Regions from separate parts of the Vibrio panuliri genome, predicted to be linked through region 3. Evidence: predicted binding sites of a transcription regulator. Region 3 holds the regulator's gene; each other region holds the start of a gene.

Region 1 (11,067 bases), 420 kb from region 3:
TGAAAATTCAAAAGCATATTGAGCGAGTCATGGGTGGCGTTTTAATTGCTGTTGGGTTAAAAGTAGCGAGTTCATCGTGAAACTAGTCCTAGTAAAGCGTTAACTGTTTCCAGTAAAAATAAAGCAAGGAAGTACATGGAATATAAACTCGATATTGAACCGTCAGATAGCGATATCAATGAAGTTCGCGGTGGCTTAATTCAACATAATACGCCATTTTTACAAGGCATCCCCAAATCTCAGGTTGGCTATTATGCTATCGAAGGTGAGAGTAAAGTTGGTGGTGTCATCGCTGACATTTGGGGGAACTGGCTTCTTATCAAATTCCTCTGGGTTGATGAATCAGTAAGAGGGAAGGCCGTCGGCAGCGAACTGCTTCAGCTGTTAGAGTCTCATGCGGTATCTGAAGGTTGCAAATCAGCCTTGGTTGATACGCTAAGTTTTCAAGCGAAACCTTTCTATGAAAAGCAAGGTTATAAGTGTCAAATGGTTCTGGAAAACTACCCAATGGATTCGTCGTTATCTTTTTTGACTAAATCACTGGTGGAAGAATAAACAGCGAACAAACGAAACCACATCACTTAAACAAGATGAATCGAGCAATGGCGTTTTTGGCTAACTCTATAGGTGCACACAGGGTTTAAGAGAGAACAACAGATATTCGTAGCGCATCTCATCCTAATGATGCTCACTGTTTCCCAATAACTGAGAGTGCAGCCACTGCAAGGCGGGGTCGTTGAGACTTGCCTGATTCCACACCAAACTATATGCCACTTTGCCATACTCAAACGGCAGTGGTTTTTGCAGTAACCCTTTGGCCTGAAAGGCTCTATTTGCCCACATCTTCGAGCAAGTTAGTAAGTAGTTTGACTGATGGCACATTACGGCAGCAGAACCAAAATCCGATACAGATATCGCTACATGGCGCTCCCCATACTGTTGTTTTAAGTTCTGCTCGAAAAACGGCTCAGAGAGATCCTTGTCATGAATACCAATATGTTGGTGAGCGAGATAGGCCTCAACGCTCAATGACTGATTGACTAATGGATGGTTAGGGCTCATCAAACAGATCATTTCATCACTAAAGACCTGTTGCCAAACAAGCTCGTGGTTCTTGGTCGGAGGTTGGCTGATATCGTGCGGTAGCAGCATAAAATCGACCTGACCGCGAATAAGAGCGTCAAAGCTCATCTGCTCTTTTGCATAGACTTTAATTTGGTTTGCCTTCGGCAGTTGCATGCAAATCTCACCGATTTTAGCGGCAAACAGTTCAAAGGTGCTCTCGCGCATTGAAAGAGAGATTGAGCCGGTGAAGGCTTCAGGTTTGAAATCACCTTGATGCAGAATACCATTCATACTGGCGAGTATTTTATGGATCTGGGGGGCGATGCTGAGCGCAAATGGCGTTGGAACAAGTTGTGAACCGTCGCGGTAAAAGAGCTCATCATTGAGTTGTTCGCGTAGCTGACTAATGATTTTACTCACGCTTGATGCTGTGACACACAGAGTATTGGCGGTTTGGGTCACGCTATTGGTGCTGAGCATGACATGCAAAACGGTTAAGTGCTTGAGGCTAATACGAGAGAGAGCAAGAAAATCCATAGCGAACGAGGTTAGGAACGAACAATAGCGGGATATTAACCTTAAAGGCTGAGTTTCACTACACCTAACGCAAAAACGCCCAAATAGGGCGTTTAAGAGAGTGAAGCAAAAAATCGATCGAGTGTTTAATCGATCAGGCCATATTGCGACCCAAGAACATCAATGATTTCTTGTTTAGGGTTAGCGCTCAATACAATTGGACGACCGGTTACTTTCTCAGCAATGGCTGTATAGGTCTTGGAAACGTCCATCAGGGTCTCAAGAGGTAACTCATTATCGCGAGCCAGCGCTTCACGCTCAGGCATTCGATCTTTATTGAGTAAGATATCTGCATCAGGGAAGTGGTTGAGTAGGAACTGGCGGAAATCTTCTTTTGAGTTTTCAACAATCTTGCCTTGTTGATACGCAGTTTTATCCCAGATTCTTGACGAGTCAGGCGTACCCACTTCATCCATGTAGATAAGTTTTTCGTTTCCGGCAGCATCAGTGACATAGCCGAACTCAAACTTCGTATCGACAAACATTTGATCAACCTTGTCGAGCGCTTCGCTAATCACATTGAAGCCTTGTTTCAGCAGTTTTTCGTACTCGGCGATATCGGCAACAGATGAGAAGTTAAATGCGGCGAAGTTATCTTCGATGTTTTTACGCGTAATGTTGACATCATCGGCTTCTGGAACCCCAGGAATACCAGTCAAAATACCTTTAGTTGATGGTGTCATTAACAACTCGGGCAATACTTTGTCTTTTTCCAAGCCTTCAGGCAGTTCAATGCCACAAAACTCGCGCTCGCCCTTGCTGTAAGCACGCCACATTGAACCCGTGATGTATTTACGACAGATCGCTTCGATCTTAATTGGCGTCGCTTTTTGTACGATCCACACTAGTGGGTGAGGGATGTCGAGAATGTGACTATCCGCAAGACCGTTTTGCTTAAACAGTTCAAACCAATGATTTGAAATAGCGTTCAATGCTGCGCCTTTTCCTGGTACACCTTTTAAGCCGCCTTCGCCACGCCAAATGCAGTCGAAAGCAGAGATACGATCACTAATGACCATAATGGCCAGTGGTGCATCTGGAGCAACATCGTAGCCTTTTTCTTTGATTAGGCGTTGGCTGTCTTCTTCAGTTAGCCAATAAACAGAGCGGACTTTACCACTATGAACTGGTTTGTTGGTGCGAATAGGGAGATCGTCGTTAACGGCGAGGACTTGATCAGCGAGACTCATGAGACATTCCTATCGTTTACATGAAATGAGTGAAGCAATTTGACAAGCATCATACCAGAAAAGATTTGCGCTTCCAGATAAAAAGCAAACGTTTGCGTATTTTTTTAACGGAGTCGTTTTTATTCGTCGTCAAATAGCAGAACAACGCTCTGTTCAATGGATGCAAAGCAAAGTGGGTGGTGCTGGGACGATCAAAAAGAAAGCCCCTCACCAGAGTGAGGGGAAAGACAGTGCTGAATTTTGTTGAACTTCAATTTTATACGTACGAGCCACGCGGGTTATTAGTGGAACTGATTGGTTCTGCCTTCAACAAAAAATACTTCGCAGCCATGCGAGAGCGCCAAGTCTTTGAGGAGTGTCTGATTGACGCAATCAATTTGATTTGATGCAACAATCGCACTGGCATTGCCTGACTTGATAGCCTTAATCACAATCTCTAGTTCAGATTGCGAGTGAGACGGTTTTAGTTGAATGATTTTCTGACAACTTACATTGCAAGCTGAAAATTGAGAGTAATCTGGGCGAGGACATTCTGCGGTAAAGAAAATCCATTGTTGCTGCATAGAAAGACCAGCAAGACGATTCATAACATTATCGTCAATATTCATTGGCTGTGTAGGTTGAGCCAAAACATTGTATTTCGAGATAGTTTGAGTATGTGAATGAATCATGGTTACTGTCCTTATATACATGCTGTATGCGTATACAGTAGTTGTTTTACCAAACATGGTCAAGCTATTTGTTTGATAAATAGACGAAGTAATATCATTGATTAGTGATAATTTTGATTTAAATTATTGATAGTTAAAGATATTGTTTAGATATGGTCTTGATCTAAACAATATCTTGAGGGACGGTGGAGTGACGTGTTGGGAGAGTAAATAGTACTGTATAGCCAATTAACTCAAACAGAGCGCCGCTTGAGAAAAGTTAGATAAACCTTTGTGGATAGTCGCTGAAAATCGCATCTAGGTTAGTTAAGTGTTTAATCTGGTTTGGGTTATTGACGGTAAAACACCACACTTGATAACCCGCTTCTTGCAACAACGCGACCTGCTGTTTATTGGTTTTATTAACGTTCAAGTTGCAAGCGATGGCGTTCACTTCTTCCAGTAGCTGCCAGTCTTTTTTGCACAGCTTCTCACTCAATACAGCGATAGGGTAACCAAGTTGGGCTTGATGCACTGCTCTTAGAGTTGGGTGATCAAAGCTGGAGATTAGAATACGTTGCTTAGCGAGTTGAAAATGCTCCAGAAGGGATTTCAGCTCGGCGACAGTCTCAGCGTAGCGGTCGGTATCAATTTTAACTTCAATGTTTAAACCTATCTCTAGTGGCGCGATGAGCGAGAGTAATTGCTTTAAGGTGAGGATAGGCTGGTGGTTGAACTGAGGTGAAAACCAAGCGCCAAAGTCAAATTGCTCAAGCTCTTCTAGGGTGTACTGATCCACTCGACCAAAGCCATTGCTACAACGGTCAATAGTATGGTCGTGGCAAACAACGAGCTGTCGATCTTTAGTGGGTTGAACATCAACTTCAATCCAATCTAGTCCCATCTCTATTGCTGCCTGTACACTGACGAGCGTATTTTCTGGATACAGCCCAGCAACCCCTCGATGCCCTACGATTTTAAGCGCCATTGATATTCCTCTTTTTTGAACCGGCGTATCTCTTATTTTATCGCCAACCTTGTGTAGCAGAAACAATTTAGTCACGGCTATGAACCTATTTGTTCTCATCTCGCGAGAGTTAACGTGAGAAAAAAGGATATTCAACGCTGCCACAAACTTGTGGTTTTGTCTTACTTCCAATCTTCGATAAAACAAAGTCTTAGCGAAATCTAAGCGGTATATATCAGCAATTTCTAAAATGGTAATTTTCACCTCATTCTCGAATGTTGAGAATTGATGAAATTTACTACTAACAAAAAAAACCAGCGCTATGTTAATTTTTTTGACGACATAGGTAGAAAAATTGATGCGTTCTCGTCGGGCATTGAAAATGCGCTGACATATTTATGCAATTTCGATCCTATTTTTAATGTTGTCTTCTCTAAGTAAATATACGCAAAAGAACCAGTCTGTAAGCTTTTATCTCTTTAAGTGCTTTTCTTGCAGATGAATTCACTGTGCATATAGTATCAATGAGAAATTATAAGGAATTGTTAGATGAAAGGATTAGCGCTTGTCTCTGTATGTGCTGTGGTTTTTAGTGGATTCTCTTTTAGTGAGAATGTTAACGCAGCAGATAAATTTGTCACTATAGGTACGGGTGGACAAACCGGTGTGTATTATGTCGCTGGGCAGTCAATTTGCCGCTTCGTCAATCGTGGGGGAGAAGAGCACGGGATTAAGTGTAATGCTCCGGCAAGTGGTGGTGGTGTCGCCAACGTCAATGGTTTGCGCAGCGGCGAATACAATTTTGGCATTATGCAATCAGACCATCAATACAAAGCGATGAACGGGTTGACTCCATTCCAAAATAGTGCGCCTATGGAAGATATCCGCGCGGTATTCTCGTTGCAAAGTGAGGTATTCACAATTTTGGCTCGTAAAGACGCCAACGTAACGCATTTTGATGAGCTGCAAGGTAAGCGAGTAAACATTGGTAACCCAGGCTCTGGTCAGCGTGATACCTTTGAGCAGATTATGGCAGAGAAAGGTTGGCAACCCTCGGTATTTAGCTTGGTGTCAGACCTTAAACCCGCAGAACAAGCGTCTGCGATGAGTGATAACAACATCGATGCAATGAGCTACTTTGTCGGTCACCCAAACGGCGCTATCCAAGAAGCTTCAACCACTACTGATGCGGTGTTGGTTGCCGTTACTGGCCCAGAAATTGATCAATTGTTGGCCGACAAAGCCTACTTTACCAAAGCCGTGATTCCGGGTGGCATGTATCGTGGTAACCCAAATGACACCCCTTCAATTGGTGGTAAGGCCGTTCTTTCAACAACCGCTGAAACCGACCCTGAGTTAGTGTATCAATTGGTGAAATCGGTGTTTGATAACATTGACCGCTTTAAGCGTTTGCACCCTGCATTTAAGGATCTCAAAGAGAGTGAAATGATCAAAGTGGGTCTATCTGCGCCGTTGCACGAAGGGGCTGTGCGCTACTACAAAGAACGTGGTTGGCTGTAACTTTTACAACCAGAGCTTTCTTTTGGTGAATTAACTCAATCAGGAAGGCACGTAAATAAGCTTTCCTGATTGTTTTCTGTTCTTAGCCCACACCGCCCCGCAGAGGTGGGCTTCGCTTTTTGTTATGAGATATATTATGGATAAACCGATGTCTGCAACCGCAGCACCGACGTCGGCTGAAGAGTTGATCGCTCAGGATGTTGGCGCTCGTTTACCAAGTGGCGTGATGGCAAAAACCATCGCTTTGTTAGCGCTACTATGGTCTCTATTTCAATTATGGATTGCATCGCCACTCCCTTTCATCATCGGTTTTGGTGTCATGAACGATACCGAAACGCGAGCAATTCACTTAGGCTTTGCGCTGTTACTGGCGTTTTTAGTCTTTCCTGCGTTTAAACGATCTCCTCGTGACCGAGTACCTGCAACGGATTGGATGCTGGGGTTAGTTGCTTGTGCATGCTCGCTTTACTTGTTTGTTCTGTACCAAGAACTGGCAACCCGCCCGGGCATTTTAACCAAGGGTGACTTTGCGACAGCGCTGATTGGCTTGCCGTTGTTGCTAGAAGCGGCTCGGCGTGTATTAGGTCCCGCGTTGCCACTGATCGCACTGGTGTTTATTGGTTACAGCTTAGCTGGACCTTGGATGCCAGGATTACTGTCCCATCGCGGGGTGCAATTAGAGGCGCTTGCCAATCATCAGTGGATCACAACCGAAGGTGTGTTTGGGATTGCACTGGGTGTCTCCACAAGTTTTGTTTTCTTGTTTGTCTTATTTGGTGCTTTGCTCGAAAGAGCGGGAGCAGGGCATTATTTCATCCAGCTGGCATTTAGTATGTTGGGTCACTTAAGAGGTGGCCCTGCGAAAGCTGCCGTTGTCGCATCGGGTTTAACGGGTTTAATTTCGGGCTCATCAATTGCCAACGTGGTGACCACGGGTACGTTTACGATTCCGATGATGCGTAAAGTAGGGTTTAGCTCAGAAAAAGCAGGGGCGGTCGAAGTTGCGTCTTCGGTTAATGGGCAGATCATGCCTCCAGTGATGGGCGCAGCTGCATTTTTAATGGTGGAGTATGTCGGTATTCCTTACGTAGAAATCATTAAACACGCATTCTTACCTGCCGCCATTTCTTACATCGCTCTTTTGTATATCGTGCATTTGGAAGCCCTTAAGCTTGGTATGCAACCGCTCGATACTGCCAAATCAAAACCTTGGCTTATGCGTTTAACAGGTTTTGCGTTTGGTGTGCTGTTGGTTTCTGCCATTTCGTTAGTGGTTTATTACGGGTTAGGTTGGCTTAAGCCTTTGCTTGGTGATTATACCTTACAAGGTGTGGCCGTTTTGCTTGCTCTTGTCTATCTCGGGTTACTGAAAATTGCCGCAATCAATGAGCCACTGCCGGAGGAAGATCCGAACAAGCCGCTCGATCAATTGCCAAATACCCGCCAAGTGCTGCTCTCTGGCTTACATTATCTACTGCCTGTCGTTGTGCTGGTTTGGTGCTTAATGGTCGAACGTTTATCGCCAGGGCTATCGGCATTTTGGGGCTCCGTGATCTTAGTTGTGATTGTGCTAACTCAACGTCCTTTACTTAATTGGATGCGCCGAGATGGTAAACATAACTATGGGTCTGCAATGGATGGCGTGGTTGATTTGCGTGAAGGCTTAGTTGCTGGTGCTCGCAATATGATTGGGATCGGCATTGCTACAGCAACCGCTGGCATTATTGTTGGTGCGGTATCTCAAACTGGGGTTGGGCTTGTTTTGGCTGACTTAGTTGAGATCTTATCGATGGGCAATTTAGTGCTCATGCTGCTGCTTACTGCCTTACTGAGTTTAATTTTAGGCATGGGGTTGCCAACCACAGCGAACTACATTGTGGTTTCGAGTTTGCTCGCGCCAGTGATTGTGACTTTGGGGGAACAACACGGACTTATCGTACCGTTGATTGCGGTACATTTGTTTGTGTTTTACTTCGGTATTATGGCTGATGTGACGCCTCCGGTGGGCTTGGCATCGTTTGCCGCGGCGGCGGTATCGAAAGGCGATCCGATTAAAACGGGTTTGACCGCGTTTTATTACAGCTTGCGCACCGCGGCGCTACCGTTTCTATTTATCTTCAATACTGACCTGTTGCTGATTGATGTCGATTGGGCACATGGAATTGCGATATTTGTTGTTTCAACCATTGCGATGCTGATATTTGCTGCCGCTACTCAAGGTTGGTTCCTGACTAGAAATAGATGGTACGAAGGGGTATTGCTACTGCTGGTTGCGTTTACACTCTTTAGACCTGCGTATTGGGTTGACCAATTTATCGAGCCTTATCAGTCAAGCCAGCCTGCTCAGCTAGCCCAAACGCTGGCCAATCTAGAACAAGGCAGTGTTCTACGCATGAGAATCAGTGGTGAAGATAGCGTCGGTAAAGTGCGCGATTTTTCGGTGTTGTTTGAAGTGCCGCAAGGGGAAACAGGGCAAGATAGGTTGGATGCTCTGGGGATTGCGACGTATCAGCAGGGAGAAAGTACACTAATTGACGTGGTTGGTTTTGCCAGTCCAGCAGAAGCGGCAGGGTTACAGTTTGATCAGCAAATTGTGGATGTCAGAGTGCCAGTGGAACGATTTGCCAAAGAATGGATGTGGCTACCCGCAATGCTGTTATTTGGTTTAGTGGTTTTGCTACAACGTAGACGCTTAGTGAACGAGTAAACCAGATAGAAGTTAAATCTATTAGCCCGGCAAATGTCGGGCTTTGTTTTTCTATGTTGTATCAATACGAGTAGGGGAATAAATCGCAACGTGAGACTATTTCTCTTATCTTGCTTGTACTGATAATAATTGCGATTTAGAATCAGCCTCCTTCGTTGTTTGCTACCAATTAAAATGTCTAAAATCCTAGTTGTTGATGATGATGTAGAACTTTGTGAACTGATCTCAGAAGTTCTTACTATAGAGGGTTACCACGTAACGTGCGTCCATTGTGGAGAGAGCGCGCTGCAGTATATCGAGAAGAATCCAGTCGATTTAGTGCTGTTAGACGTGATGTTACCGCAGTTAAGTGGATTGCAGGTTGCTCGACGTATATGCCAGCGTTTTGCCACGCCGATATTAATGCTTACTGCGCTGAATGACGAAGCATCAATGCTCGACGGCTACCAAGCTGGCGCTGACCAATATGTAGCAAAACCATTTCGAGTGCCGGAACTCCTAACTCGAATCAAAGCGATCTTTCGCCGCGTTGGACTAGAAAAGCAGCGTCAAAATAACCATTTGACGGAAGGCAGCTTCGGCGAGGCGATTTCGGGCTTACCATTCACAGGCACAGAAGCCGATTTACTTAATTACTTGGTACGTAATGAAGGTATTGTGATTTCGAAAGCAGAGCTACAAATTGAAGTATTGAAAAAAGAACTCAGCCCATTTGATCGCAATCTAGACATGCATATCAGCAATTTGCGCCGCAAGCTAGTTGAAGCAGGGATGTCCAAGCAGCATATCAAAACCGTACGTGGGAAAGGTTATAGCTTCGTATCTAGCGTAAGAGATTGTTAAAATGCCATCGCTTGCTCCCCAGTTTGTCAAGCGCCATAAGCGCAATCTTGCCTTTGAGCTATTTAGTTATATGTCCGGTGTTGTATTGTGCATCTTGCTGCTGCAGACCGCGACTGAGCAAGCGTTAATTCGCACTATGCTCGTGCTACCCGATACCGTAAAAGAAAAGATGCGCGATCTCGCCACCCAAGCCAACGTCTTAATAGAAGATGGTGATATGGATGAGCTGGCGGATTGGGAAAGCGCGCAACCATACTATCTATTCGTGCTTGGCAAAAACAATCAGCCCATTACCCACCGCGACATGCACCCTCACTTTGAATTCAAATTAAAGTTCCTGCGTGAGTTGGGTGGCAATATGGGAGAGAGGGTCAACAAACCACTGATTGGCATCCCCTTAGGCAACAAAAACACCTTAGTAATTCAGCTTCCGTCTGAGTTGCATCCGGCACACCGTTTTCTTAATTACCTGAACGCGAGCAAGGTTGTGATTGCTCTGGCTATCGTGATTCTCTTCTCGCTGATCTTGGCGCGTAAACTTCAACAGCCGTTAAATCGCCTGCGAGAAGCCAGTCATCGCTTAGCGCAAGGAGACTTTAAAGTTAACGTTGTCAATGAGTTACAATCTCCCGCATCTGAATTTAACCAGTTGGCACAAGATTTCGACCAGATGAGTCGACAAATTCACTCATTGGCGGAAAAGCAGAAACGTCTTCTTCGAGATGTTTCCCACGAGCTGCGCACGCCTCTGGCGCGACAAAACCTAGCACTGCACCTTCTCAAGCACAAAGTTTCGGACAGTGAGCTTGAGTTAGTTAAGCGAGTCGAACGGGAAGTTGAGGAGATGGACAACTTAGTGGCGGAAATTCTCACATTTAGCCGATTAGAAAACGCTCGATATGAGTTAAGTCTTAAACCCGTTAGTCTAGAAACATATGCAGACTCGCAAGTTAAACAGAGTAAGTTGGATTTGCGCGACAACCAGACGGTTAAGTTTTGGCCGGCAAGCGAGCCAACCCAAGTGCTTGCTGATGAAAGATTGGTTGTACGGTGTGTGCGAAATTTACTGACTAACTCGCTCAAGTACGCAGGTGACAATGCGATTGTCGACGTGTTTTTCTATCGAACAAAAGTTAACAGCAAAGACTACATCGCTTTAGCGGTGCAGGATAATGGCCCCGGCATCGCGGAGGGGCAATTGAAAACTGTTTTCCAACCTTTCACACGTATAGAAGCCTCTCGTGATAAGAAGCTTGGCGGTTATGGTTTAGGGTTAGCGATTGTAAAGGAGTCTATGCAGTTAATGGGGGGCGAAGTATCGGCGCGTAACCGCAAAGACGGCGGCTTACACATTGAGTTGCTGTTTCCTATCGAACTATAGAGCTTTGACACAAAGCTGTTCGAGCTAGCTCTGTCAGTGCTTGAACCACTCGAGTTCAAATCCAAATTACACATTTTGCAATCTGCTTTCTTTGTTCCACATTCTTTACGAATGCAAAGAATGTAAATTCAATGCTAATGATATTAATTATCACTTATATTCCGTTT
Region 2 (11,067 bases), 300 kb from region 3:
TCGGCTATCTATCTTTCAAAAAATGGCAGATGCCACTCCATTTTGATATTGGAATAAAAGCCAACTACGAAATCTAGAGAGCAAAAAGCCCACTGTTCGAAGTGGGCTTACGCTAATTTCTGCAATGTTGCCTGAAACTTATAGCGCGATAAACAAACCAGCTAAAGCGGCACTCATCATATTGGCTAAGGTTGCTGCGGTCACTGCACGCACACCCAATTTAGCCACTTCGTGACGACGCTCTGGAGCCATAGCACCAATTGAGCCAAGTTGAATCGCAATTGAACCGATGTTAGCAAATCCGCATAGCGCAAAAGTAATGATCACTTGGCTATGAGCAGAAAGAGTTTCTTTAACATTAACGAAATCCAAGAAAGCGACAAACTCGTTGAGAACCGTCTTCTGACCAATCAAAGCCGCCGCAGAAAACACCTCATTCATTGGTACGCCAGCAAATAGTGCCAATGGCGCAAATAGGTAACCCAAAATGGTTTGCAAGGTTAGGTTATCAATACCGACTAGCTCACCAGCGGCTTCAAAACCGGCATTGACCATGGCAATCACACTGACAAAAGCGATCAACATCGTACCCACGGCCACCGCCACACGAACGCCATTCATTGCGCCAGAAGCCAAAGCATCAATAACGTTGCTGTCGGTACTCTTTTCTAACTCAATCTCCCCTTGCGCAGCGGAAGTCTCACGCTCTGGGACCATGATTTTTGCCATAAGCAAACCACCCGGCGCCGCCATAAAACTTGCCGCGATCAAGTATTTCAACTCCACGCCCAGTGCCGCATAGCCGCCAAGTACAGAGCCCGCTACCGATGCCATCCCCCCGACAATAACGGCAAACAGTTCTGAACGTGTCATGTTGGCTAAGAATGGACGCACCACTAAAGACGCTTCGCTCATCGATAAGAAAATGTTACTGGTTGCCGCCAATGATTCAACTTTGGAAGTACCCAGCGCACGCGCGATACCACCACCTATCACAAGGATAAGTTTTTGCATGATGCCCAAGTAGTAAAGCAGAGAAATGATCGCCGAAAGGAAGATAATCAAAGGAAGAACACGAATGGCGAAAATAAAGCTGCCGGTTGCCAATTCACCAAACACAAAGCCAATTCCTTGATCAGCAAATGCAAGTAAACCCGAAACACCGTGACTAATTGAACCGAGTAGTGATTGACCCAAAGGGAAATAGAGAACCAACGCGGCAAAACTCGCTTGTAGCGCGAATGCACCTAAAACGGTACGCCAGTTGATGCTTTTACGACTATCTGAAAGTGCATAGGCGCACGCCAAGATGGCGAAGATGCCTGCCAAGCTATAGATGATTTGCATTAATGTTACCCTGCTATGTATCTGTGCTAAATATCTAAAATTAAGGCGAACCAAAAATCAGACGCGCACAGGTGCAGGCAACATCGCAAAATGTTGTCTTGCCCGTTCGCAGATTGTTGGCCCGTAAACGCTCACAGTTACGCTGGGCCCAGTTCCTTGGGGCAAGTTTCCATTTTGCAGCCGATTGAAAGCCGACTAGGTAAACGTTTACGTACCTAGTCGAGCGCGGAGTATAGTGACTCGGTTTACATGTGACAATGATCACTTTTGTTAAATTTGACTGTTTTTATCCGTTTAATCAAAAAAGCATCAATTACGCTGAAAGTGATGAAAACTTAAAGCGCTAATTTGATCGATGTTTTACGCAATCAATCGATTATTGCTAATGTATAATCAAACGAGATTGATCAATCATTCAACACCGAGTTGGCTCTCACATGGAGAAACAGAATGTCATCATTACGACTTTCTCACCTTGCTACCATCAGCGCACTGGCGCTGTTTTCTTTTACAACCCACGCGAATGACGCTCTGCCATCCTCACCGGATCACATTACACAACCTTATCCCGTTGAACAGATCACCGAGTTGCATTCTGCTAAACAACTTGTCGCCCGATTCGAGCAAGACAATTATGACCTTCAACAGGTTGCCAAAAACCTCCAGCTACCCAGCTACTATGTTGAAAACTTGCCAACTGACCTTAACGCATTGCCAGTAGAGCAGAAAACGACCGGGTTTATTCGCTTACTGCTGCCAACTGTCACAGCGGTAAACAAGCAAATTTTAGCGGTGAGAACTTCGCTCAAGAAATTAGCCCAAAAGCCACAGTCAGACTGGACGCCACAAGAGCAGGCATGGGTTGCGCAGTTAATGGAATCTTACGCTGTAAAATCCAATGATATTGACGAACTGCTGCTGCATGTAGACATCATTCCAGTTGGAATGGTACTTGCGCAAGGCATTGATGAAAGTGGTTGGGGCACCAGCCATTTTGCCATCGAGGGCAATAGCTTATACGGTGAACATCTCCCTGCACACGGGGGCAAGTACCTGACAACGCCGGGTGGGCATGTAAAAGTGGCGGCATTTGATAACTTGTATGCGGGAACCGCAAGTTATATGCATAACCTTAACACCACTGGCGCTTACAAAGAGTTATGGCACCTGCGCAAACAACTGCGCGAGCAAAATAACCTTAACGGTCACCAGTTGGTTGCCGCACTCGCGCACTATTCCACTCGAGGTGAAGCGTATGTAGAGAACCTACGCGCCCTGATTAAGCATCATCAACTTGATAGCTTTGATCATGTTGTGCTGGAGGGTAATCGCAGCGAGCGCATTCGATTTACTCACAAGTGAGAATACCGCGAGCGGTTCGATAAGTAAGTAAAAGGGGCGCAAAACGCGCCCCTTACATTTAGGTATGTTGACCAAAGCACGTTAAGCCATCGCAGGCTCTTGCACTTCCACTCGTACCGCTGCCACTTTGAACTCAGGGATCTTAGCGTGCGGATCGGTTTCGGTCGTCGTCAGTCGGTTAACTGGTGACTCAACAAAGTGGAAAGGAATGAAAATCACCCCTTTTTGAATCCGCTTAGTCACAAAGGCATCTATCTCAATCGAACCTCGTCGGGTTGAAACTTTCAATCGTTGCCCATTACTGATACCTAGCGCCTCGGCATCTTGCACGCTGACCATCGCTCTTGGCCCGGCCAGATTATCTAACCCTTTGGTCTTGCGCGTCATCGTGCCTGTATGGAATTGCTCCAAAATACGCCCCGTTGTTAACACCAAAGGATATTCGTCATCTGGCAATTCGGCAGCATAACGGAACGGCACCCCAACCATCTGGCCTTTGCCCCGCGTAAACTGCGTTTGGTGCATAATACGGGTACCATGAGGGTTGTTTTTATTGCTTGGCCACTGGACACCATTCGGGGTGATATTTTCCCAAAGTAGACCTGCATACTGCGGTGTAACACGCGCAATCTCACTGGTGATATCGGCAACATGTTGATAGTGCCAATCTCCGCCCATTGCATTGGCGATCTGTTGTACAATCCACCAATCTTCTTTTGCCTCTCCTGGCGCTTTTAACGCTGCATTAACCCGTTGAACACGACGTTCAGTATTGGTGAAATGACCAGACTTCTCTGCAAATGAATAAGCCGGTAGCACCACATCCGCATACTGGGCAGTTTCCGTTAAGAAGATATCTTGTACCACAAGGAAATCTAACGCTTCCAACCCTTCAATCACGTGAGCTTGGTTTGGATCGCTCAAGACTGGGTTTTCACCCATCACATACAACCCACGTACCTCGCGATGGCAAGCCGCATGAATGATCTCTGTTAATGTTAGCCCCGGCTCTGATGGTAAATCAGGCGCGTCCCATTCAATTGCAAACTTTTGACGCACCATAGGGTTATACACTTTTTGATAACCTGGGTAGCTATTAGGCAGCGCACCCATATCACACGCCCCCTGCACATTGGATTGTCCGCGTAACGGGTTAATACCACCGCCTTCAATGCCTATGTTGCCGCACAGTAACTGCAAATTGGCAATCGAACGAACATTATCATGGCCTGTCGTGTGCTGGGTGATCCCCATCGAATAGTAAACCGCGGTACGTTTAGCCGTACCTATTGTGCGTGCCATGGCAAAAATATCGTCGGCACTCACGCCGGTAACTAGCTCGACTTTGTCTAACGCGTAAGCTGGCGACATCACCTCTTGTAGGAAGGTATCAAAGCCATCAACACGTTCTTCGATATACTCTTGATCATACCAACCGTTTTTGATGATCTGTTGCATCACCCCATTGAGTAACATTACATCTGTACCAGGACGATGAGCCAAGTACAGCTCAGCATGGTCAACCATATCAACGCGTTTTGGATCCGCCACGATTAGGCGCGCACCATGATGGCGAATTGCCTGTTTAATATGTGATGCAATAATCGGATGCGCAGAGGTGGTGTCTGAACCAATGATAAAAATCACATCCGAATGCTGAATGCTTGGGATGTCATTGGTCATCGCACCGCTGCCCAACGAAGCTTCAAGTCCGGTAACGGTCGATGCGTGACACAAACGCGCACAATGGTCGACGTTATTCGTCCCTAACTCACGGCGTATAAATTTTTGGAACGCGTAGTTGTCTTCATTGGTCGTTTTTGCTGAAGAGAAACCTGCCAGAGAATTACTGCCAAAGTCTCGCTTAATGGCAGTAAACTTCTTCGCAATTAAGTCTATTGCTTCTTGCCAACTGGCTGGCTGTAGCAAACCGTCTTTACGGATAAGTGGTGTGGTTAAACGCGCTTTATCACCGATAAAGTCAAAACCAAAGCGACCTTTAACACACAGCATACCTTGGTTGACGGGCGAATTCGCACCGGTGACATATTGAATACGGTTATTGGCTTCGTCTACGTGCATGGTCAACTTACAACCAACGCCACAATAGGTGCAAATGGTATCTACGGCTTTTAGTTGCTCCACCCGACCTTGCGAACGGTCACGTTTGTCGACCATCGCGCCAGTAGGACAGGCCTGCACACAGGCACCACATTGCACGCAATTGGAGTCACCCATCAACAATTTGCCATCGCAACTCTTACCAAAATGAGGCCGGTCATCTGGGCGAAGCGCTGGGCGTCCGTTGTGGTCATGAACGAAGTTTAAAATGCCGTGCACCGCTTGCTCACTGCATGCCTGAATACACTGACCACAACTGATACAGCGGTTAGCATCAAATTCAATAAACTCAGAGCTGCGATCAACGCTAAACTTGTGGCGCGGATCTTTTGCACGCAAGTTGAGCCAATCATGATGAGATTGGACATTGAGGGTGTAGTCAAAGTGCTGCTCAGCATTATATTCCGTTGAGTAATCACGCAGATCGCAACTGGTGTTAGCTTGACAGCCGCACTCCAAGCAACGAGCCGCTTCTTTTATCGCTTCTTCATTATCAAAGCCAAGCTCCACCTCAGCGAAGCTCTGCTCGCGCTGCGCTGGCGTTAACTCCGGCATGATGCTACGCGCCACTTTCTCAAAGTTTTCAAAATGAATTGGATCAACCTGTTTGAGCGCGGTTTCCTTGCGTGAGTTAAACGCAGGTTTTGGCATATCCGCCATATCACCTTCAAGAAATAGGTCGATGGCTTTCGCAGCAACGCGTCCATCCCCTACGGCTTCTACCGCCGTGGCTGGGCCGCGTCGAAAATCACCAATACTAAATATATTGCCCGTGCCCGTATGCATCGTGCGCGGATCAGATTCTGAGGTGTTCCAGCGGGTTAATGGCAAGGCTGGCGAATCGTTGTCTAAGAAACTTAAGTCTGGCTTTTGAGACACCGCAGCGATGACCGTGTCAAACTCTTGAGTGAAAAACTCTCCCGTCGCTTTCGGACTGCGACGGCCAGATGCATCAGGCGCACCCAATGCCATGCGCTCCAATCGTACGGATTGAACGCGCCCATTTTGATCGGCAATATTTTCGACCGGATTGGTCAAAAATAGAAACTTAACGCCCTCATGCTCGGCTTCAACGATTTCATAATCTTCTGCCGGCATTTCTTCGCGAGTGCGTCGATAGATTATAGTGGTATCCGCCCCAGCTCGTCTCGCAGTACGCGCACAGTCAATCGCCGTGTTACCACCGCCAATTACAGCGACTTTGTCACCTGTCGTGTAGGTACGCTCAGTGACATAATCTTTTAGGTAGTCAACCCCAAGGTAGCAGCCCGCCAAATCACTACCTGTGTAGTTCATTTCTACCGCCAGTGAGGCACCAACGGCGAGACAGACTGCATCATATTGCTCGCTAAGTTGCGACAAGGTAAAATCTTGCCCGAGCTTCTGCCCCGTTTTTACTTGCATTCCATTGCGACACATTAACTCGATTTCTTTATCGAGAATCGCTTTAGGCAGACGATATTCCGGAATGCCATATCGCAACCAGCCACCCGCTTTGGGCATTGCCTCAAATACAGTGACATCATAACCTTCGTTTGAGAGATAGTACCCAGCCGTCAGTCCACCTGGTCCACTACCAACAATCGCAATCGCGCGATCTTTACTCGGTTTTTTCTCTGGCACATAGGCTTCCTGTGCCGCCAGATCCGCATCCGCAGCATGGCGTTTAAGTTGGCGAATCGCTATCGAGTCATCCACCAATGAACGGCGACATTCACTCTCACAAAATGCCGGACAAACTCGCCCAATAGACAGTGGCATCGGCAACGTACGCTTAATCACTTCAATCGCTTTTTGATGATCATTTTGAGCGATATAGTACAAGTAAGATTGGATATCAACTCCAGCTGGGCACGCGGTTTTACATGGCGCTTCGCAATCAGCGTAGTGATCTTGCATGATTCGGTTTAACGCCTTACGGCGATGCTCTGTCAGTTGCGGAGACTGAGTAATGACGTTCAAACCAGAATAGACTTGGGTTTCACACGCGCGGACTGTGCCGCCACTTTCGACCTCGACAACACAAAGGTCACAAGGTACTTTATCGTTTGATTTATTCAGTCCGCAGAGCGAAGGGATCTCGACTCCACAAACCTTGGCAGCTTCCAGAAGTGTCGCGCCTTCTTCTACGATGCGGTATTTGCCATTAATTATAATTTCAATCATTAGGTGCCTGCAGCGAAGGTTAAATAGCCTTACAAAGGTTAAGGATACCTTCTAGCCTATTAAAATCGTACTACAAACCTCACACAAACTTATTTTACTCCACGTAAATTGCCTGAAACTTAATGTACTCTTTCGCAGCAACAAAAATAAACTATTGATAAATTAGATAGTTAAGAAAACCGTTTCACCATAAATCGCTCCTTTCCTCATCTGGTCATATCAGTGCTTCACATCCCGGTGCAATTTAGAGTTTGAGCAAATAACGCGCGGAAAAAGTGTTATTCCATCTTTAATCCGCTCTGACTTCATCCATACTTGATCGTAAACCTCTTCATTGCGTAGGTAACTGCATGATAAAAAAGCTTGGCTACATGGGCTTGGTTCCATTTGTGGTACTTCCACTGATGTTACTTACCCCACAATATGTGACACCGTCACTAACAACAAAGCTCTTCACTATGTACAGTGTCTGCATCGCGTCATTTATGGCGGGCACGCTGTGGGGGCGCGAAGTGGACAAGCCGTCCGCTAAACCCTACATGCTGATGGTATCTAACGGGATTGTTTTGTGTGCGCTCGCGTTTGCGCTAATCGCGGATTTCAAGATCATCGGCGCGATTATGGGGTTAATGCTGACGCACCTGATCAATTTCATCAGTGAACGAAAACGGGGTGACCAACGCTACTATCATTTACGTAAAGTGCTAACCGCCGTAGTCATTATCTGCCATGCACTGATGATCCTGCTGCTTTCTTGGAGTATTACTATTGAATAACGTAACCATCTTTTACGATGCCAGTTGCCCACTTTGTGTTAGAGAAATGCGCGCGCTGCAAACTCACCTAGCCACGCGAGCGAGTTTCGTTAATGTACTCGATGAGCAAAAGATGCAGACACATCAAGATATCAATGTAGAGCAAACCAAACGCGTCCTACATGTGATTGATGAGCAAGGTAAATTACGTTTGGGGGTTGATGCGAACGTCTACTTGTGGGAACTGACGGGAACAAAGCGCTATCTTACTCTACTGCGTCTGCCCATTATTCGTTCTATTGCCAATCTGGCGTACTGGTTGTTTGCACGTAACCGATATCGCCTATCTAGAGTGCTTACTGGACAATCGAAGTGCAAGCAATGTGATTTATAGCTAAACGCACAGACAAAACGCTGATCATTCCCTTCGAACCCTGATATATATTTATACTATTCACAATTTAACCATGGAAGAGTTATGAGAAAACATATCCACTTGTTAGTGTTGTCGTTGTGTTTGAGTGTGTTTTCTGTCGTTGCCAATGCTTCTGAACGAGCGAGAATTGCTTGGGAGAAAATTCAACAGGGAGCGATGGTCGTTGATGTGAGGACGCCACAAGAGTTTGCTTCAGGGCACCTCGACCAAGCGGTGAACTTCCCATTATCCGAGCTCGATAAGCACTTTGCCACTATCGACAAAGACCAGCCGATTGTCGTCTACTGCCGCAGTGGTAACCGTTCTGGTATCGCTTATGATTACTTGAGTGAACAAGGTTTTACTCAAATCCACAATGGTGGGGGCTTCACGGAGATGCAAGCTGCTAAGTGACGTACACATAAAATCGCCCGCATGGGCGATTTTACGTTTAGTCTCTCAACTGTGAGGCACTCTAGTCCTTCTCTTTGCCGTATACGCGTACACCCGCTTTCGAACCTTCTGAGTTACCATAAACATCGATGCTCTTAACGCAGCGGCGTTTTCCAAAGTAACGCCAAGCACTGAACTCATCTTTATCAAAGCCGCGATAAAAGTTAAATGTTTTGCTTTCACCATTTTGAAACTTCACCACTGCTTTACGCAGGTCTAACTCACGCTCGGCTTTAATTTGGATTGCATTGGTATAACGACAAACTAGTAACGGTACTTTTGCCGCATGCTTACCGTGCTCAAGCAGTATAGTGCGCCCTAACGTAAACTTATCATCGGCATGCGCCGTCGCGCTGAGGATTAGCGTGCTGACAAGCGCGCCGAGGATTATCGATTTCTTTACCATATTTATTCATACAATTGATATTGAGTCGGCGCGCATTCTATGAGGTAAATACATTAGGTGTTAGCGTTTTTTAGTCCGTCAGCGAAATTTTGGCAAGCCGTTGACATTAGGGTGGCAAAAGCTTGAGAAAGGAGACTATTTTGCGCAAAAGCGTGACATAAACTTTACCGGCAATATCGAACCTCCCGGCTCACCTCAACAAAATGCTTCCCCTCGGCGATGACTATAGTCCTAAAAGCGAAGAATAGCTTAGAGTATTAGTAATGCTTATTGGGCGACAAGCGCGTGCAGTCAGATCCGCAGAAATATAGCTCGTACATTTTTCGTGCAGTGTATCGGCTTTCTACTCGCACTGGGATAGTCAAGGTCGTATGTGACTGATAAAGTTACGTTTAAATGCAATCTATTGCATCTTACAGCGAGCACGTCGAGCACTCTAGCTCTGCGCTAAACGACAAGATCACGCGCTATTAAGATGTTAATTCCCCACATGCAACGCTCAAGGTTTCTATATGCGTAATGACTTGAAAAGTAGCCTGCTTTTTACTCTGCTTCTGCTTTCTTTCTCTCAAACCGTGCTCTCCAAGGACAAATTGCATATGGTTGATGTTGGAAGCCATAAACTGAATGTACTTCAACTTGGTACTGGTTCATCAACGGTCGTCTTTGACTCTGGTTTTAGTGATACGTTGGATGCATGGTTTAAGATTCAGCCTGAAATATCAAAATACGCAAAAACCATTTCCTATGATAGGGCTGGGATAGGCAGATCTGAGGTCGGACCGAATCCACGCAGCGCACAGCAAATTGCCACTGAACTTAAAACTGCTCTAGATAATGTCGGGGCTTTTCCACCCTATATTCTGGTTGGCTGGTCAGGCGGTGGTTTATTTCAAACGGTCTTTGCTGCTCGCTACCCTGATGATGTCGCGAGTTTGATTCTCGTTGATCCTGCGACAGCAGAGCATTACGACTATATGCAACACACGCAAGAATGGGCGGACACTTTTAGTCATTTAGATGAGTTAAATGCTGGTTATCGCGGTCAACTTGAAGCATTGGATCTAACAAAAATGCAAGTACGACAGTCTTGGCCACTATCGGAAACACCTGTCACATTGATTACAGCAACGAAACCACTAGGAGGTTGGCCTTTTAGCAACGAGAGTGAAATGAAATATTGGCAAAGCACCCACGAACGATTGGTGAAAAGTAGTCCAAATACCACCCATATTGTCGCAGAAGGCAGTACTCATTTAATGCCAATACAAAATCCTTCAATCATCATTAATGTGATTAAGCAGCATATTGAGAATCTGGCTTCAAAACCAATGGATGTTTTACCCGACAAGGCACAATAAAAGCTCAGACGGAAATCAGGTAAAAAAGAGGGTAAGTGCTGTAAGGCAACCTGCCAGTTAAAAAATACTAGCAGGTTGTAATAGGCTTAATAGACGATGTTAAGCCGCTCGATTGCGCTGGTTTGGTTTATTGTAAACCACACAAAAGTTACCGCGCTTGGTACGGCATTTTGAGCAACGCTCGCAGTCAACGGGTTTTCTATCTTCTTCTAGCCAACGCTTAATTAACATTGGCTCAGCCATTAATGGTCGAGACAGTGCGAAATATTGGATGTTGGTACGTTCTGCAATTTCCTCGATAGCACAGAAATCCCCTAGCCCACCAACGGTAATAACAGGAACACTCACCTCTTGGCTGATCACATCGCCATATTCGTGGAAATACCCTTCAGCTTGTAACGTATAACCGTCAAACTGTTCGCCAATCATCGTGCTCGCGTTACCATGGATGTTGCCAGAGATAATGATGGCATCAACACCGAGTTCCTCAAGCTTCTTACAGACCACACGGGTTTCATCGAACGTAGCGCCACCTTCAAAAAACTCCGTTGCCGTCAACTTCACTAGAATTGGGAAGTCATCACCAACCAGCTTGCGTGTTGCTTGGAAGATCTCGACTAAGAAGCGCATGCGGTTTTCTAAACTACCGCCATACTCATCTTCACGCTGGTTGTAGTAAGG
Region 3 (11,067 bases):
ACTTCGCATGCCACTTTCTCAAGCCTCACAATTTGGGGTGATTGAAGTGGACAGTGAAGGGCGCATGATTGGTTTTGAAGAAAAACCACTTAACCCTAAATCTATCCCAGGTGATCCAGAGCATGCTCTTGTTTCAATGGGTAACTACGTTTTTGAAGCTCAGACGCTATTTGCTGAGTTGATCGAAGATGCCGATAACCCAGAATCCTCACATGATTTTGGCAAAGACATCATTCCTAAAATGTTCCCTCGTGGTGATGTCTTTGTTTATGACTTTAGCCGTAATCAAATCACGGGTGAAAAAGAAGAGGTTTATTGGCGTGATGTAGGCACCATTGGTGCTTATTGGGAAGCGCACATGGACCTGTTGCGAAAAGACGCACCATTCTCACTGTATAACCGCAAGTGGCCATTACACACCTACTATCCACCGCTACCACCAGCAACTTTTACTGACTCTGATAATGGACGAGTGCAGATTATTGATAGCTTAGTGTGTAACGGCAGCCTAGTTCGCGGTTCGAGAATTGAAAAATCGGTGCTTGGTTTCCGCAGCAATATCGCATCAACCTGCGACATCAGTGAAAGCATCTTATTAGGAGATGTGAAAGTCGGAGAAGGTTGTGTGTTACGCCGAGTGATCATCGATAAAGATGTAGAAATTGCAGCGGGCACTCAGATTGGTGTGAACCTAAAAGAAGATCGCAAACTGTTCCACGTTTCGGAAGAAGGCATTGTGGTGATTCCAAAAGGAGCACGCGTTGGGTACTGATCGTTTATCCATTCTGTTTGTCGCATCAGAAGTTGAAGGATTGATCAAAAGTGGGGGCTTAGCGGATGTCGCTAAGGCCCTGCCTCAAGCTCTTGACTCGATGGGACAAGATGTCAGAGTAACCTTACCGGGTTATCGTAAAATTAAAGCCTTGCAAGATGCTGACATCGTATTGGAGACTCAATTAGAGCATTGGCCTCATACACCGTATCGAGTACGTCAACTTGCGGTAGGTGAGGTCAAAGTATACGCGATTGAGTGCGACCAATATTTTGCACGAGAGGAAATGTATTCGGAGTACAACCAAGCCTATGCTGACAATGGAGAGCGCTTTGCATTCTTCAGTGCAGCCTGTCTAGATATGTTGCCGAAGCTGAATTTTCAACCGGATATCATTCATGCCAATGACTGGCATACCGGGTTTGTTCCCTACCTGCTCAAGCATCGCTATGCCGAGCATCCATACTTTGCTCGCACTCGAAGTGTTATCTCCATTCACAACGCGGTGTTTAAAGGGGTGTTTAGTTACGAAGAGTTACCGAACCTCGCAGAGATGCAAGGGCACTACGCCCCCGATGCAGCGGTAAGTCCAACCCATATCACGATGCTCAAAGCGGGCGTGATGACTGCTGACAAGATCAATGCCGTGAGTCCTACCTATGCGGATGAACTCAAAACCGAGTTGGGTAGCCATGGTATGGCAAAAGAGTTTCGTGCCAGAGAGCATGACTTAGTCGGCATTCTTAATGGGTGCGATTACAGTGATTGGAACCCAGCAACTGATGGCTTTATACCGACCCAGTATCACGCAGAGCTCAGTAGCATGCAGGCAGGGAAACTGGCGTGTAAACGTGAGTTACAAAAGCGTGTTAAGCTGCCTGAGAGCGAGGCTGCCGTGTTTGGTATGGTTTGCCGTTTGACCAATCAGAAAGGTGTGCACTATTTGCTGCCAATCCTCGAGCGTTTTCTTAAGCTTGACGCTCAGCTGGTGATTGTTGGGACGGGGGATCCGATCTTGGCAACGCAGCTGGCGGAGATCGCGGCGCATCACAGTGACAAGTTCGCTTTCGTTGAAGCATACAGCAACGAGCTTGCCCACTTAGTCGAAGCCGGTTCGGATTTCTTCTTGATGCCGTCAGAGTTTGAGCCGTGTGGCTTAAACCAAATCTACAGTATGGCTTATGGTACCTTACCAATAGTGCGTGCGGTGGGGGGATTAAAAGACAGCGTGGTGGATTACGATTCCGATCCGGACAATGCGACTGGATTTGCGTTTATCCATCCAGAGCCGATTGAACTGCTGAGCGTGATGCAACGCGCTTTACTGTTTTATCTACAGCAACGTGATGAGATGACAAAAGTACAGCTCTTTGCGATGCAAAAACAGTTTTGTTGGAAGCGAGCAGCAGACGAGTATTTGGCTCTGTATCGCAGCGCACTTTCCTAACCTAAGCCGCGGCAATAAAGTTAACAGAACTCTGATAAAAGACATCATTTGATGTCTTTTTTTACACTTTTCTCGTCTCAACTTCATATAAAATGATATAAGCTCAATGGAGCTTCACATAACTTATGGTAGGCTTCTGCCCTCTTAGCACTATCAATTATAACTATTCGCATAAATGAGTAATGCCTTGCTGTTTCATAAAACCTATCTGCATCCAACAAGTAATGAATGGGTAGTCTTTATCCATGGTGCGGGCGGGAGTTCATCTATTTGGTTTAAGCAGATCAAAGCGTACAAGCAACATTTCAACCTAGTGCTGATTGATTTACGAGGCCACGGTAAGTCAAACCAGTTACTAAAAGAGATCATGACCAGTCGTTACACGTTTAAAGCAGTAACACTGGATATCCTGCAAGTGCTTGACCACCTCAAAATACAATCTGCCCATTTTGTCGGCTTGTCTCTCGGTACGATTATCGTGCATAACCTAGCAGAACTGGCGACCGACCGCGTGAAATCGATGGTGCTTGGTGGGGCTGTCACACGTCTTAATACGCGTTCACAATTCTTGGTTAAAGTGGGCAATATCTTTAAACATATTGTGCCTTACATGTGGTTGTACAGCTTGTTTGCGTACATAGTTATGCCACAACGAGCGCAAAAGCAGTCGCGGCATCTCTTTATCCGTGAGGCGAAAAAGCTCTGTCAGCAAGAGTTCAAAAGATGGTTTATATTGGCATCTGATGTGAACCCGCTAATGCGTTATTTTAATCAAAAAGAGTTGCCGATCCCGACTTTGTATTTGATGGGCGATCAGGACTACATGTTTATCAAGCCAGTGAAAGAGATCGTTGCTCTACAGCACCAAAGTCAGTTACTAGAGATAGCGGATTGTGGTCATGTGTGTAATATCGAAAAACCCGAAGAGTTTAATCAGCATTCGATCCGCTTTATTCAGCAACAGATCCGCTAATGGATCGCGACGCCACATTGCCAACACAGTGCAAATTGTCCTTCATTAAGCTCCCCACACTCAGTGCAGCGCCAAGCCTGTTGTGAGTGTGGTTGTTCAAACTGCTCAATCAGTTCAATCGCTATCTCTTTTTTAGCTAGGTCGAGTAACCAAACATGAGGGGCGCTCGCTTCTCCAAACGGCACTTCACCTTGCAATCCAAAAATGCCTTCTCCTCGCACTTCGCATTGTATGTTGTGGGAGCGTAAAAGCTCACACACAATGTGAGCTTGAGGTGGATTCACGGCACTGAATATTTTCATCAATAACCTCGATTATACTTGGCTGTGAGATTCTGGCTGGCGTCGAAGTTTAGCCATTACCCATTTGGCAATAATTGGGAATAAGCCGAGTAGGGCAAAAGAGACCAAAACAGATGGGGATACAATGCCCGACAAGCTGTCGATTTGAGCTAGTTGAGTACCAGCATTGAGATAAACGGCAGTGCCCGGCAACATACCTAATTGGCTAACCAGATAAAAACGTGCCGTCGTGATAGGAGTTAGCCCCATCAGTAGGTTAATCAAAAAGAACGGAAAGACCGGAATTAAGCGTAAGGAGAAGAGATAGAATGCCCCATCTTTTTCTACGCCTTGATTGATCGCAGAGAGTTTGTCGCCAAATTTGCTTTGTACCCAATCACGCAGTAAGAAGCGGCTGCTGAGGAAGGCGAGTGTTGCGCCCAGCGTGCTAGCAAATGATACCAGTAGTAAACTGGTCCAAAAACCAAACAGGGCGGCACCAAGTAGCGTGACGACGGCTGCTCCGGGAATCGAAAAGGCGGTTATCGCGACATAAGCGGAGAAGTAGATGATGGCGGCAAGTACGAAATTCTGCGCAATAAACTCACCAAGAGCCGCTTGCTGAGCTTTCGCATTTTCCAACGTGAGTTGATCACCAAATTGTGAAATTAACACCGCGATTAGGGCGATCAGTGCTATCCCTATCAATAATTTTTTGTTCATCTTCGCTCTCCTTTCCCTTTTTTGCGTCCGCTTATTCTTAGTTTAGCTGTTGGGGGAATCTTGTCTCTGTTGGTAGATAAGAACCTTAAAGTGAAGAAAAACTTTCATAAAAAAAGCCAGCGAAATTCGCTGGCTAGTGTTTATTGAAGTCGAGAGAGTAGCTCATCTCTGCGCTCTTGGGGTACCACTGACCAGTGTGTCCCTTTAATTGCGCCTTCAAGAGACCACAACAGCTCTAGGCTAACATCACTAGAGTGAGTTTCGCGAATCGCTTTATAAGCCTCTACAGAGCCCGCTTGCTGCAATTGCTCAACATTATCGATACCGGCTTTCTTCAGCATTCGCTCAGTCGCTAAGCGAAGGTTCGGTAAATCTTTAATGCGAGTTGGTTTTGTTTCAGCTTGCGCTGATTTCTCAACTTGAGCTTGTGCGTGTGCTTCACGTGCAATCTCAAGCGTTTTGGTGCTATTACTGTACAAATCTTCACTCAGAGCGAAGTATTTAGTGACAACAGGAAACCCACGTTTGTGGTACACGTACGGCTCGAATCCTTGTTGTTTAAACTGCTTGGCGAGAATGCTGTCTGCTCGAATATGAAGCTTATTATTTACAACTAACGCAAACATAGTTTCGTCTGCAAAAATCCCAAACCCACCAAACATAGAGCGAGATTTAATACGACCTAGCGGCTCAAAGAGCCTCATCGAGTCTTTAAGAATTGGTTTGTCCATTCAGTACTTTCTCGGTGTATGTGTATGTCAATACGCCACCAAATCAGGTCCGAAAGATTAGCAGTTATGCAGGAAATAGGAGAATAATCCGTTAACGCGCGCATTTCTACCATCGGCAACCCCGCTACCATACGTCTTATGCTGTGCATAAAAGTTTAGGCCGGAAGCTTTGCGTCCCATCTTTTCAGAATGGTTTGCCCTGTGCGTGACTTAATTTGCCTTGCTAAAGATTAAATACTTCTGTTTCAAAGTATCACCATACTATGAAAGAATTGTGATCTTAATGCAAGAATTAAGTTGGGTAGGAGTCACAATAGCCGACTAATCTCACATCGGCTATTGTTATAATAATCATTGAGTTAAGGTAATTTGGTTACCGTAGAGCGTTCAACGATTTCTGGATGCATTTCAAATACGCGTTTGTCATGCTCTTTGTCTTTAATGCGTTCAAGTAAGATTTCGAAGGCATTTTTACCAACACGACGTTTAGGTTGGTGAACCGTTGTCAGTGGTGGCGAGAAGTACTCAGCAAGCTCGATATTGTCATAACCAATCACAGACATATCTTCAGGAATACGGATACCTTTCTGTTGCAGACGACTCATTAGACCAAGGGCCATGGTGTCATTGAAACAGAAAATTGCTGTTGGGCGTTTATCCATCGCTGCGATTTTATCTGCCGCTAGCACAGCAGTATCACACTCGAAGTTACCTTCTAAGATCCAATCTTCATTTACTGCCAAGTTCGCTTCATTCATCGCGCGCTTGAAGCCTTGAATTCGTTCCTGACAGGCTGCTTTTTCAAAGTGACCGCTTAGACAAGCGATGTCTTTGTGACCATGATCGATTAGGTATTTGGTAGCAAGATAGCCACCTTCTTCCGAGTTATCGATGATCTTATCCGCTTGAGAACTCTCCGGACCCCAATCCATAACTACTTTTGGAATGTCTTTGTGGCGGTCCAGCATTTCACTCAGTTCTTCTGTTAGGTCAGAACACATCACCAAAATACCATCGACGCGTTTTTCAGCGAGCATGCGAATGTAATCGCGTTGCTTTTCGTAGATACCACCGGTATTACATAGGATAAGTGTGTAACCTTGGCGGTAGCAGTAGCTTTCTACACCATCGATGACTTCAGAAAAGAATAGGTTAGTTGATTGCGTCACCAACATACCAATTGTGCGGGTACTGTTGCACTTTAAGCTACGCGCAACAGCGCTTGGCGCGTAGTTTAGTTCAGTGACGGCTTCCATCACGCGCTCTTGAGTTGCTTCCGCAACAAAACGCGTTTTGTTAATAACGTGTGAGACTGTCGTGGTTGATACGCCGGCAAGGCGAGCAACATCTTTAATAGTGGCCATAAGGTATGATCCTTTCTATAGCTGCCACATGGCTATTCACATTTTTGAATAAAACTGGCAGAAAGTAATAGAAATACAAAAACCGCTTTTTTACAGCGGTTTGTACTTGTTTGGTCTTTTTATCGTTTGCGGCTTCGATTTTAGACCGCATCGCCGCCAGTAGCAAACGAAAAACCCGCTCTCATTTTATGAGAAGGGGTGTTATTCCTCTTCACCCACTAAATAGGCGCAATCCAATTCAAGGAATGCCACCAGCAGTGAGGCCACAGAAGAGTAAAAACCAAAAGCGTCGAGTGTTTGACTTTTCGCTGTGAACTTTGGCACCCAATTTAGAATGTGCTGACGAATAAACGCTTCTTGCTCGATCAACGCATCATTGAGGTGGCGCTCTTGCTCCAACTCATTTGAGCGAATAATCATATTGCCCAACAGATCAAGTTCAATTGCGATATGGTCAGCAGGCTCATTTAAGTCCTGATTTACCGCCACACCATGCTGAGTCAGTAGATCTTGCATTTGGTTTGCGGGTTCATCATGCAATAGGCCTGTCGTACCCACATACATAGAGGCGTACGGTAGTGCAGACTCTTTGTCTGATTTTAAGAACAAGTCACAAAAATCCGCTGCAAGCTCTAGTTGACCATCTTCGCGATCCATTTGTCTATTGAGCGCGTCCACCAATCGGTCAACCGCAGGTTTTAGGGTTGGGTTTTCACCTAGACCAGCAAGAAAGCCGCGGATTTCAGGGCTTTGATATTGTGCAAGCTCTGTTTCAGTCAGTTCTCTTGCGAACAGACTCGAAAACCACCAGTAAATCTCTGCACGTTTTTCATTAAACGCTTTTAATTCTTGCATCTAACAATGCTCCAAGTTTCAGTACTATTAATATTTTAGCGAACAAACATGAATAGCGATAACGTGTATTGTGAAAAAATGGGATAGAAAATGGAATATTGTTAACAGGTGGGCTAGGTTTGTCTTGAATCAATAAAAAATCATCTTTCTTGATTTTAATATAACAAATACTAGAAATGTTACGGTTTATGAATAGAATACTGTTGAAATTAATTCCCAATGTAAATTAAGTGGTTTAGATGAGCTATCACGTATTAGTAGTAGAAGACGACGCGGTCACTCGCAGCAAGCTAGTTGGCTACTTTCAAAATGAAGGTTACACGGTCAGCGAAGCTGAGAGCGGCGAGCAGATGCGCGACACACTACAAAATCATTCGATCGACTTAGTTATGTTAGACATCAATCTTCCTGGTGAAGATGGTCTGATGCTAACGCGCGAACTGCGTAGTCAATCGGACATTGGAATTATCCTGGTAACAGGACGCACGGATAGCATTGATAAAATCGTCGGTCTCGAAATGGGCGCAGATGATTACGTAACCAAACCGTTTGAACTTCGCGAACTGCTAGTGCGCGTGAAGAACCTGTTGTGGCGCATTTCTGCTGCTCGTAATGCAGGTAGCGTTGTTGATCAAAAGAACGACGCAAACATTGTTCGCTTTGGCGAGTGGATGTTTGACATTCAACGCCGTGCTTTAAGCCGTAACGGCGAACCGGTTAAGCTAACTAAAGCTGAGTACGAACTACTTGTGGCGCTGTCTTCTTACCCTAACCAAGTATTAAGCCGCGAACGCATTCTCAATATGATCAGCCACCGCGTAGATGCACCTAACGACCGTACCATCGATGTACTGATTCGTCGCATGCGCGCTAAGATGGAGTTTGATCCAAAGAACCCACAAATCTTTGTGACGGTTCATGGTGAAGGCTACATGTTTGCTGGTGATTAATTGACTGTATAAGTGTAAAAAAACCGAAGCTCAGCTTCGGTTTTTTTTTTGCGGCAAAGATTACCTACATCCCGCTACACTTTACTCTGTGAGGCTTCGATTGCGGTCTCTTCATAATCCGATGCCCAGTTGCGTAGCGTCTGCCAAATGCGTCCAAGAGTTTCGTGCCAGTATCGCTCGGTCTGCTCTAAGTAAATCGCTTTAGGCGTGTACTTACTCCAAAACTGATGGATTTCGGTTTGTGCTAAGTAGTTGGTCGGCGCAGGATAAGGGTTTAATCCAGCAGAGTGGAACTCATTGAGCGCCCGGCCCATATGGCTTGCAGACGTGACTAGTATCAACTCTTTCCGTTGTACAAAGGCTGCGGCTTGTCGAGCTTCTTCCCATGTGTCTTTTGCTGTCTCAAGCAGAATAATATCGGATTTTGACACCCCAAGAGCGAGAGCCACTTTTGCCATCATACGTGCATTGCTCACCTCAGTGCCGCCTGAATAGCCGGAGAGTATGAGCTTTGAACCCGGATAGATGCGCATAATGCGAATGCCTTCAGATAAACGCATCAAAGCGGTGCGGCTTAGTTCAGAGGTTGGGGGAATTTGGTCATCCACCACATGACCGCTACCCAGTACCATGACATAGTCAATCGACTTATCGACAGGTAAAAAGGCGGTATATTGGCGTTCTAGCGGCATCAATAAGCGAGAAGCGACAGGTTGGAAAGAGATCAGGAAGATGCCCACAAAGGAAAACAACACCACAAAGCAGCCTGTTTTCTGCTTGCGAGTAAACATAATTAACATTAAGCCCAAAAATCCGATGATCAGCATCGCTGGCAAAGGCATGAGCAAGGAAGAAACGATTTTTTTCAGCTCAAACATGATTAAATAGTCCGAAAAAACACCAGTTGATTATAAATTAAGATAATCCCTATTTATATCTGCCTTTCTTGTGACAGAATAGCAGTACCAAGGGGCTAATGGCCTTTTGAAATGATTTTTGCATTCGTTTGTCGCTTTTTTATACACGATAACCGCTGAGCGGGTAGTTTTTACTTAGTAAGCCAGCAACGTAATAGGAAGTGCAACAGACAATGCCCGAAGGGTTCGAACTCGGCGCCCCCGATTACAGAGTTTGACTCTGAAAGAGAGCTATTTGGGCTCAGAGTGACTAGGCTACAAACCTCTCGTCGCGACTAAAACGCTTTTTTGTTCGAACAGAATTTTCCACAAAAGGTCAGCAGACCTTTAACATGATAACCCAAGCCGCTGTGACTGAAGACCGCAATTTCGACGATATTGCCCACAAATTTGCAAAAAATATTTACGGTTCGGACAAAGGTGAGATTCGCCAAGTAATTGTTTGGCAAGATCTTGCACAAGCTTTGTCCATGCTCCAAAGTGACCAACAACGCCTGAACATACTGGATGCGGGCGGTGGTCTGGCACAAATGTCACAAAAAATAGCTAAACTCGGACACCAAGTAGCGCTATGTGACTTATCCTCTGAAATGCTTCAGCTAGCTAAGCAAGACATTGAGGCCAATGGCTTGCTTGAGAACTATCGTTTGATTCATTCTCCAGTGCAAGACATTGCGCAGCACATGCCAGCGCCTGTCGATTTAGTCATGTTTCACGCCGTGATGGAGTGGCTCGTTGACCCTAAATCTGCGCTTGAAACGGTGCTAGAGCAAGTTAAGCCGGGAGGCATTGCCTCGGTGATGTTCTATAACCATCACGGCTTGGTGTACAAGAATGTTGTTTGTGGCAACCTTCCACATGTGTTAGAAGGTATGCCGCATCGCAAGCGCTTTAAGCTTCAACCACAAAAAGGCCTAGTGCCACAAGACGTGTATCAGTGGATTGAAGAGGCAGGTTTTAACATTTGTGGTAAGTCAGGCATTCGTTGTTTCAGTGACTACATTGGCAACCGAATGAACATGGGCGATTACCAATTTGAAGATGTGCTGGCACTTGAAGAGAAACTATGTCGACAAGAGCCGTACCTCTCATTAGGCCGATACATACATGTATGGGCACAAAAGAAAGATAAACAGGAATAACAATGAGTGAGATGACTCTCAATGTTGCCGACCAACCTATCGATGAACTGGTAGGTTGGGTAAAGCAGCACGATTTCTCATTGAACCTAACCAGCGAAAGATTGGCTTTTCTAATCGCCATTGCAGTGTTAAGCAATGAAAGGTTTGATGAAGAATTGGGTGAAGGTGAACTCCATGATGCGTTTACTATCGTCACTCGATTATTTGAAGAGACCGGTGAGGCGTCGGCGTTCCGTGCCAACAACGCCATCAATGAAATGGTCAAGCAGCGCCTTATCAGCCGCTTTACCAGCGAAATCACCGATGGCGCAAGCATTTACCGTTTGTCACCGTTAGCAATTGGGATTACCGATTACTACGTACGTCACCGCGAGTTCTCGAAACTTAAGCTTTCGATTCAATTGTCGATGGTGGCCGATGAAATGGCGAAAGCGATAGAAGCGGCGCAAAAAGGCGGTACTGCGGGTCACTGGAAAAAGAACGTTTATGGCGTGTTGAAATACTCGGTGGGTGAGATTTTCGATCAAATCGACCTTAACCAACGCGTGATGGATGAGCAGCAACAATCGGTCAAACTGCAAATTGCTGAACTGTTGAACAAAGATTGGCGCGAAGCGATCAATAACTGTGAAGCGCTGCTCTCTGAAACATCAACAACACTGCGTGAATTGCAAGACACCTTGCAAGCGGCTGGTGATGAGTTGCAAACGCAGATCCTCGACATCCAAGAAATTGTCTATGGCGATGATGAGCTTGAGTTTATTGAAGAGACGCTGTTTGGCCTACAGATGAAACTGGACCGCATTACCAGTTGGGGTCAACAGGCGATCGACTTGTGGATCGGTTACGACCGCCACGTGCACAAGTTTATCCGTACCGCAATCGATATGGACAAAAACCGTGCCTTTAGCA

What was found. The regulator PurR, encoded in region 3, represses purine synthesis genes. The targets are predictions, from matches to a motif close to TNANGNAAACGTTTNCNTNA.
Region 1: GZK95_RS06660 (phosphoribosylaminoimidazolesuccinocarboxamide synthase) is a predicted target of PurR. The motif match lies at 2,912-2,931, and genes of this name have one in related genera.
Region 2: GZK95_RS06170 (NupC/NupG family nucleoside CNT transporter) is a predicted target of PurR. The motif match lies at 1,543-1,562, and genes of this name have one in related genera.

What each region holds. Positions count from the first base shown of each region.
Region 1 covers NZ_AP019654.1:1,458,894-1,469,960, forward strand. The annotation lists gene GZK95_RS06645 (LysE family translocator) at 1-80, shown strand, start outside; gene GZK95_RS06650 (GNAT family N-acetyltransferase) at 136-555, shown strand; gene GZK95_RS06655 (LysR family transcriptional regulator) at 679-1,602, opposite strand; gene GZK95_RS06660 (phosphoribosylaminoimidazolesuccinocarboxamide synthase) at 1,728-2,831, opposite strand; gene GZK95_RS06665 (hypothetical protein) at 3,113-3,502, opposite strand; gene GZK95_RS06670 (glycerophosphodiester phosphodiesterase family protein) at 3,762-4,469, opposite strand; gene GZK95_RS06675 (TAXI family TRAP transporter solute-binding subunit) at 4,998-5,969, shown strand; gene GZK95_RS06680 (TRAP transporter permease) at 6,106-8,676, shown strand; gene GZK95_RS06685 (response regulator transcription factor) at 8,851-9,519, shown strand; gene GZK95_RS06690 (sensor histidine kinase) at 9,521-10,900, shown strand.
Region 2 covers NZ_AP019654.1:1,345,777-1,356,843, reverse strand. The annotation lists gene GZK95_RS06175 (DUF2301 domain-containing membrane protein) at 1-77, shown strand, start outside; gene GZK95_RS06170 (NupC/NupG family nucleoside CNT transporter) at 139-1,347, opposite strand; gene GZK95_RS06165 (glucosaminidase domain-containing protein) at 1,798-2,709, shown strand; gene fdhF (formate dehydrogenase subunit alpha) at 2,791-6,996, opposite strand; gene GZK95_RS06155 (DUF3429 domain-containing protein) at 7,347-7,772, shown strand; gene GZK95_RS06150 (thiol-disulfide oxidoreductase DCC family protein) at 7,765-8,145, shown strand; gene GZK95_RS06145 (rhodanese-like domain-containing protein) at 8,230-8,580, shown strand; gene GZK95_RS06140 (DUF2541 family protein) at 8,642-9,025, opposite strand; gene GZK95_RS06135 (alpha/beta fold hydrolase) at 9,538-10,386, shown strand; gene GZK95_RS06130 (NADH:flavin oxidoreductase) at 10,486-11,067, opposite strand, start outside.
Region 3 covers NZ_AP019654.1:1,043,249-1,054,315, forward strand. The annotation lists gene glgC (glucose-1-phosphate adenylyltransferase) at 1-772, shown strand, start outside; gene glgA (glycogen synthase GlgA) at 762-2,219, shown strand; gene GZK95_RS04780 (alpha/beta fold hydrolase) at 2,395-3,192, shown strand; gene GZK95_RS04785 (DUF7577 domain-containing protein) at 3,189-3,494, opposite strand; gene GZK95_RS04790 (TVP38/TMEM64 family protein) at 3,507-4,196, opposite strand; gene GZK95_RS04795 (TfoX/Sxy family DNA transformation protein) at 4,337-4,927, opposite strand; cyclic di-GMP riboswitch class I at 5,039-5,136, opposite strand; gene purR (HTH-type transcriptional repressor PurR) at 5,287-6,291, opposite strand; gene torD (molecular chaperone TorD) at 6,493-7,146, opposite strand; gene torR (two-component system response regulator TorR) at 7,386-8,096, shown strand; gene elyC (envelope biogenesis factor ElyC) at 8,171-8,974, opposite strand; gene cmoM (tRNA uridine 5-oxyacetic acid(34) methyltransferase CmoM) at 9,364-10,155, shown strand; gene mukF (chromosome partition protein MukF) at 10,158-11,067, shown strand, end outside.